Regions from separate parts of the Arthrobacter sp. CDRTa11 genome, predicted to be linked through region 1. Evidence: predicted binding sites of a transcription regulator. Region 1 holds the regulator's gene; the other holds the start of a gene.
The links. Region 1 encodes Rex, which represses fermentation and respiration genes when NADH is low (regulators of the CRP and FNR family bind a similar motif). Its sites were predicted from a motif close to CTTGTGAANNNNTTCACAAG; they were not measured.
Positions count from the first base shown of each region.

Region 2: F8G81_RS14505 (glyceraldehyde-3-phosphate dehydrogenase) is a predicted target of Rex. The motif match lies at 1,564-1,583, and genes of this name have one in related genera.

Region 1 is NZ_CP044532.1:4,154,929-4,158,397, forward strand. It holds gene F8G81_RS18880 (hypothetical protein) at 1-310, shown strand, start outside; gene F8G81_RS18885 (hypothetical protein) at 607-1,506, shown strand; gene F8G81_RS18890 (redox-sensing transcriptional repressor Rex) at 1,590-2,387, opposite strand; gene F8G81_RS18895 (glutaredoxin family protein) at 2,477-2,731, opposite strand; gene F8G81_RS18900 (HAD family hydrolase) at 2,821-3,469, shown strand, end outside.
Region 2 is NZ_CP044532.1:3,222,889-3,226,357, reverse strand. It holds gene F8G81_RS14520 (zinc ribbon domain-containing protein) at 1-166, shown strand, start outside; gene F8G81_RS14515 (YaaA family protein) at 232-996, opposite strand; RNA gene rnpB (RNase P RNA component class A) at 1,096-1,486, shown strand; gene F8G81_RS14505 (glyceraldehyde-3-phosphate dehydrogenase) at 1,837-3,279, shown strand; gene F8G81_RS14500 (hypothetical protein) at 3,360-3,469, shown strand, end outside.

The DNA of each region.
Region 1 (3,469 bases):
CGGGATCGTCTTCAGCCTGGTCAACATGTTCACCGTCAGCAGCGCCTTCGGCGGCATGATGATGGGGGCAGGGATTGGCGGATTTGTCTTCCAGCTCATCTTCGCGGCCCTGTACGTGTTCATCGCCATCCGGCTGAAGGAGGGTGCACGGTGGGCCCGCCTTGTCCTCTCCATCCTGGGCGGCCTGGCCGTGATGGGCTTCTTCGCAAACCTTGTGTTCTTCAATCTCAGCCTCCTCAGCTCCGCGGCTGCCGTGGCCGCTGCGGTCATGATGTGGCTGCCCCAATCCCAGGAACACTTCAAGGGCTAACACCGCCCTCAGTGGGGTTCACGTTACAAAGGCCGCAGCCCGGATCACCGGCTGCGGCCTTTCTTGTGGCGGCTTCAGTTCCGGCGGACAAGATCGCCCGGCCGGTCCGCTCCCCCGCCAACGCTCCTGCCCCCATAGCCCCTGCTCACCGTGCGAAACCATGTTCAGCGGAATACCTCTCTGGAATGACCCACTGCGGGCCCGCCCGGGGGTACGGTGGACTTAAGCCACGCTGGGGTAGGGCCAGTGAACCGATCCCGGCAGCCGTCAACAACTCGACATGCAAAGGACCGTCCATGAGCACTCCTCCTGTCCCGCCTCCGACTCCCAACGAGCCTGAGTCCGGCGGCCAGCCGCAGGCTCCGCGTTACGGCGAGAATGCGCCCCAGTTTGGTCACCCGTCGCCACAGTCCGGCGACAACGCCCCTCAGTATGGGCAGAACGCACCGCAGTATGGCCAGAACGCCCCCCAATACGGGCAGAACGCCCCACAGTACGGCCAAAACTCCCCTCAATCCGGGGACAACAGTCCGCAGTACGGGCAGAACGCGCCGCAATACGGCCAGAACCCGGCTACACCGCAGTACGGGCAGAACCCCTCACAGCCACCCGCTTACGGCCAGAACCCGCCGGCCCCCTATGGCCAGCAGCCGTATGGTCAGTCGCCCTACGGGCAGTCGCCTTATGGTCAGTACCCCTCCGAGCAGCCGCAGGGCTCAGGATCCTCCGGGGTCCCCCAGCTGGTCAATATTTCGTTCTGGCTGCTGATTGCATCCGGCGTTATCTACGTCATCTCCATGCTGATGGGCCTCGCCATGCTGGACGATCCGACAATGCGGCGCCAGTTTGAGGACGCCATGGCCAGTGGTGGCGCCGCGGGCGAAGTTGCGTTTGAAGACATCAAGGGCGTGATCGCCGGAACCCTGGTGGTGATAGCCATCATCGGCGCCGGGCTCTATGCGCTGGTGGCGTTCTTCGTCCGAAAGGGTAAGAACTGGGCCCGGATCCTGGGTACCGTCTTGGCCGCCATTTCGGTCGCCGGAGTGTTCGGCCCCCCGAGCTTCGGCACCCTGGGAACCCTGGCAGGAATCGTAGCCATTGTGTTGCTCTACCTTCCGGCAGCCGCTCCCTACTTCCGCAAGCAGCAGCCTTTCGCCAATCCGTACGGCGCACCGGGCAACCCCTACGGCCGCTAGCCTCAGCAGGCCCGCGCCCAGGCAGAGGCCCAGATAAACAGCATGACCACTCCCACGGGCGTGGATCCCGCAGCCGCTGGAAACTAGGCGGTCTGGCCCGGGGTCTGCGCCCGTTGTGCGTGGTAGGCGAGAATCTGAAGTTCGGTGGCCATGTCCACCTTCCGGAGGTTGACGCCGTCGGGGACCTGTAGCATCACGGGCGCGAAGCTCAGGATGCTGCGTACACCCGCCGCCACCACCCGGTCACAGACCGCCTGGGCAACAGCTGCCGGCAGCGCCAGGACCACCATATTGGCGCCGGTCCGTTCCAGGACTGCTTCAAGGTCTGCGACGTCGCTGACGCGCAGCCAGCCCACCTCATTGCCCACCACCATCTGGTCGGCGTCAAAGATGGCCACCACATCAAAGCCCCGGGATTCGAACCCGCCATAGCGCGCCAGGGCCTTGCCGAGGTTACCGGCACCAACAATGGCAACTTTCCAGTCGTGGGTGAGTCCCAGGGCTGCGGCAATATGACGGCTGAGGTATTGCACCTCGTACCCCACACCTCGGGTGCCGTACGAGCCAACGTGCGAAAGATCCTTGCGGAGCGTTGCCGAACTCACCCCTGAGGCTTCCGCCAGGGATTCCGAGGAAACCCTTTCGACACCCTCTGCAAGCATCGTGTTCAGGGCGCGGAGGTACAGGGTCAGCCGGGCTACGGCAGCAGGCGGGATCTGTTTTCCGGTGGCGCCCTTGTCGCCCTGGACTGCTGGGTCGCCCTGGACGGCGCCGGGAACACCCGGAGTGGCTGGAACACCCGGAACATCTGGAAGCGCGGGCACACCCGGAAGGCCGGGGGCAGCGGGGACAGCAGCAGGGGATGAATCCAGTGAAGTCACTTTCCCCTCCATCGCGTCGCGTCGTGACTCCACTCTAGAGCCCTCTCATGCGTGCCAACAAAGCTGTGCCATTGCGTGGGATCGCCTGCCTACCCGGCCATGGCGCGCTGGAGGACCCGCTCCAGCCTAAGCTCGTCGATTTTCCAGAAGTCACGCTGGATGCCATCCACCAGCACCACCGGAATTTCCTCGGCGTAACGTTCGCGCAGCTCCGGCAAGTCGTCAACCAGCTGTTCGGTCCACTCAAGTCCCAGTGACGCAGTTACCCGCCCGACGGCGTCGCGCGCTTCTGCGCACAGGTGACAGTCTGCTTTGGTGATGAGGACAACCTCCGGTTTGGCCATGGTTTAACCGTATCGCCCTTTAACTCCGACAGCGCGGCCGAGGGCGGCGCGGACGGTAGTGGCCCTGAGCATTGACTAGACTCATGCACATGCCCGAGGAGAAGTACGTCGCTGTGGTCACCCAGCCGGTCGCGATGCCGCAGACCGGCGAGGCCGCCTTCTTCGACGTCGACAACACCCTGATGAGGGGTGCCAGCCTGTTCCACGTGGCACGAAAAATGCACCAGCGCGGAGCTTTCACGTTCGTACAGGCTGCCGGATTCGCGTGGCAGCAGTTCAAGTTCGTCACCCGCGGGGAGAACATGGATGATGTCCATGCGGTCCGCGATTCCGCCCTCACCCTCGCTGCCGGCATCACGGTGGAGGACATCAAGGCCCTGGGCGAAGAGGTCTATGACGAAATGATTGCGTCCAGGATCTGGCCCGGCGCCAAGGCCCTGGCACAGCAGCACCTCCGCGTCGGACGCCGCGTGTGGCTGGTCACCGCCACGCCCATCGAGGTAGCCACCGTCATCTCCACCAGGCTTGGCCTGACCGGCGCCCTCGGAACTGTGGGCGAGGTCGCCGACGGCATGTACACCGGCCGGCTGGTGGGCGATATCCTGCACGGGTCAGCAAAGGCAGTGGCCGTCCAGGGCATCGCCGACATCGAAGGACTGGACCTCAAGCGGTGCTGGGCCTACAGCGATTCCTTCAACGACATCCCGCTGCTGACCCTGGTGGGCCACCCCGTGGCCA
Region 2 (3,469 bases), 930 kb from region 1:
TAAACGCGGCGTGGGCGCGGCCCGCCTGTTCCACGGAACCTCGGAGGCATCCGGGATGAAGCTGAGCCCCGGCGACCTCGCGGAAATCAAGGCAGCGGCTGAGGATGACATTGTCTTCTGCCCCGACTCCGGCTGCATCCTGGTCCGCTCCGCCGAATGGAACTGACCCACACCCCCAACTAAGTAGCGCTAAGTGTCGTTTTGAACCCTCAAAACGACACTTAGCGCGACCTAGTTGGGCAGGATGATGTTCAGCGCGTGCGGTTTCCTGGCTGAACCCTCCACCAGTTCGGCTTCCCACTTCTCCTTTGCCGCGTTCAGCAGCTGCGCCGGGTTCTGCGGTGTGTTGCCGCGCCTTGCCAGGAGGTGCCGGGCGAGCTCGCCGCGGGTATGTTTCGCGAAGTGGCTGACCACTTTCCGCACGCCATTAACCTCAGTAAAGACGTTGACCGCTACGGTCTGGGCCGGCGGCGGGGTCCAGGCAGCGGCATAGGTGCTGGAACGGCAGTCCACCAACAGATGCCCCGCAGTCAGCGGCTTGAGGGCCTCTGCAAGCTGCGGTTTCCAGAAAGTGGCGAGGCGTCCGACGTCGGGCAGTGACGTTCCCATCGACAGCCGGTAAGCGGGCACCCGGTCAGCAAAACGGATGGCTCCCCAGAGGGCGGAAACCACCAGGACCGATTCATCCGCCTTGCGGCGCTGCACCGGCGTCAGGCTCCGGTAACCCAGGGCGTCATAAAGGACCCCGGAATAGATCTGGTGCGCAGGAGCCGCCGGTTCGGCGTGCAGCCGGGTGTTACGGTCGACGTCGTCCCTCAGCGAAGCACCCACGCCCAGCAGCGTGAGCGCGTCCTCGTGCGCGCTGACCGTTCCCAGTGCTTCCAAGACTTTCGCCCGGTACGTGTTCAACACGGGAAAGCTCAGCGAAGGCCAGTCGACGGCGGATCCGGCTGCTGCAGGGGTCTTGCCTTCAGAGGGGGGAAGCAGAATCAGCACCGTTCGATCTTACCGGCGGCCCGGGGGAGGAACGGCACGGTCTCCGGCCCGGCCCTGCGTCCGGTGGGTTCGGTGTTGCAACGTAGAATGGATGTCGGATGGGTTGACCAGGCGGCCGCGCGTCACGCAAGTGGCTCGAGGAACGTCCGGGCTCCGCAGAGCAGGGTGGTGGGTAACGCCCACTCGGGGTAACCCGCAGGCCAGTGCCACAGAGAACAGACCGCCTGCCCTTCCCCGTCTTTGGGCGGGGAAGGGCAGGTAAGGGTGAAACGGTGGTGTAAGAGACCACCAGCTTCCCGGGTGACCGGGAAGGCTAGGTAAACCCCACCCGGAGCAAGGCCATACAGGGCACGTTCGAGGGCTGCTCGCCCGAGTGCCCGGGTAGGCCGCTGGAGGGCGCCGGCAACGGCGTTCGTAGATGGATGGCCGCTACTCCCGCGCTGGTAACGGCACGGGAGCACAGAACCCGGCGTATCGGTCAGCCCATCCACCCACCCACTTAGGGCTGCTTGTACGGCCCGCTTTTTACGGGCCGCTGGCCACCTCCGGCCATGCCTGGATGAGGCCCATGTGAGAGATTTCACGCGACACAAGCCCTTCAGAGCAGCCCGCGCCAATCTAGAATGGAACACGGACGTAGAAGTTCTCCGCCGGAGTTGCGTTCGCAGCCGGCGGTTTTTCTTTGCACACGACCCAGGCACCAGGGGTGGACCGAATCCCGCCGGTGCCGGTGCCCCTGGACATCATCAGGTGGCGACAACCGCCTACGAGGACGTATGCGGCTGAACCGAGGAAGGTAGTTCTGTGAGCCAGACGTCAGATTCTTGTCTTGATACATGGATGGGCCGGGAGGCCCTCGCTGAGGCCATGATTCCGGTGATCGGCCGGCTGTACCGAGAGAATAACGTGGTGACCAGCATCCACGGCCGCAGCCTGATCAACAAGTCCACCATGAACATCCTTAAGGCGCACCGCTTCGCCCGCCGCATGAGCAAGGATGAGCTGCTGCTGGAGGAAACCGCGCCGCTGCTCAACACCCTCGCCGGGCTTGAGCTCGGCGCTGCTGCCATTGACATCGCCCGCCTCAACCAGAAGTTCAAGGCAGAGGCCAATGGCGCCACCCTGGAGGAATTCCTCCGCGCCGAGCTGGCGGAGATTGTTGGCAAGCGCGGCGGCGACGACCGCACCAGCACCGACGTCGTCCTGTACGGTTTCGGCCGCATCGGCCGCCTGCTGGCACGCCTCCTGATCGAAAAGGCAGGCGGCGGGCACGGCCTGCGCCTGCGCGCCATCGTGGTCCGCCGCGGTTCAGACAAGGACCTGTCCAAGCGCGCCAGCCTGCTGCGCCGCGACTCTGTGCATGGTTCCTTTGAAGGAACCATCCGCGTGGATGAGGACGCCAACACCATTACCGCCAACGGTGTCCAGGTACAGGTCATTTACTCGGACAACCCTGCCACGATCGATTACACGGCCTACGGCATCAAGGACGCCCTGGTGGTGGACAACACGGGACGCTGGCGTGACGCCGAGGGCCTGTCCCAGCACCTGCAGAGCAAGGGAGTGGCCCGCGTCCTCCTCACGGCTCCGGGCAAGGGCGATCTGAAGAACATCGTTCACGGCATCAACCACGGCACCATCCAGGACTCGGACACGATCGTCTCCGCAGCCTCCTGCACCACCAACGCCATCACCCCGGTCCTGAAGGCCATCAACGACAAGTTCGGCGTCATCCACGGCCATGTGGAGACCGTCCACTCCTTCACAAATGACCAGAACCTGATCGATAACTTCCACAAGGGTGACCGCCGCGGCCGTTCCGCCGCCCTGAACATGGTCATCACGGAGACCGGTGCCGCCAAAGCAGTGGCCAAGGCCCTGCCCGAACTCCTGGGCAAGCTCACGGGCAGCTCCATCCGGGTTCCCACGCCGGACGTCTCCCTGGCGATCCTGAACCTCAGCCTGGAAAAGGGCACCACCAAGGACGAAATCAACGACTACCTTCGGGAGATGTCGCTGCACTCGGAGCTGCGCAAGCAGATCGACTACATCGATTCCCCCGAGGTGGTCTCCACCGACTTCGTTGGTTCCCGCCGCGCCGGCATCGTTGATGGCCTGGCCACGATCTCCAACGACAAAAACTTGGTCCTCTACGTCTGGTACGACAACGAGTTCGGCTACAGCTGCCAGGTAGTCCGCGTCATGGAAGAGATGGCAGGGGTCAACCCGCCCGCCTTCCCCGCCAAGGAAAGCGCAGCAGCCCTGGCCGCTATCGCCGTCTAGCCTGGCGAACGCCGGCAGTTCCCGACATTTTCCCGGCTGGTTCACTGGAATCAGCCGGGAAACGGGACCAGACTGGTGGCATGGACAACGACGCAACCCTTCAGCACGAGACCACGCTTGAGCATGCCCTGGACGTGGCAAAGGCAAACCACAAGGAAGCCGTCCGCCTCCTTGAACAGGCCCGCGCAGC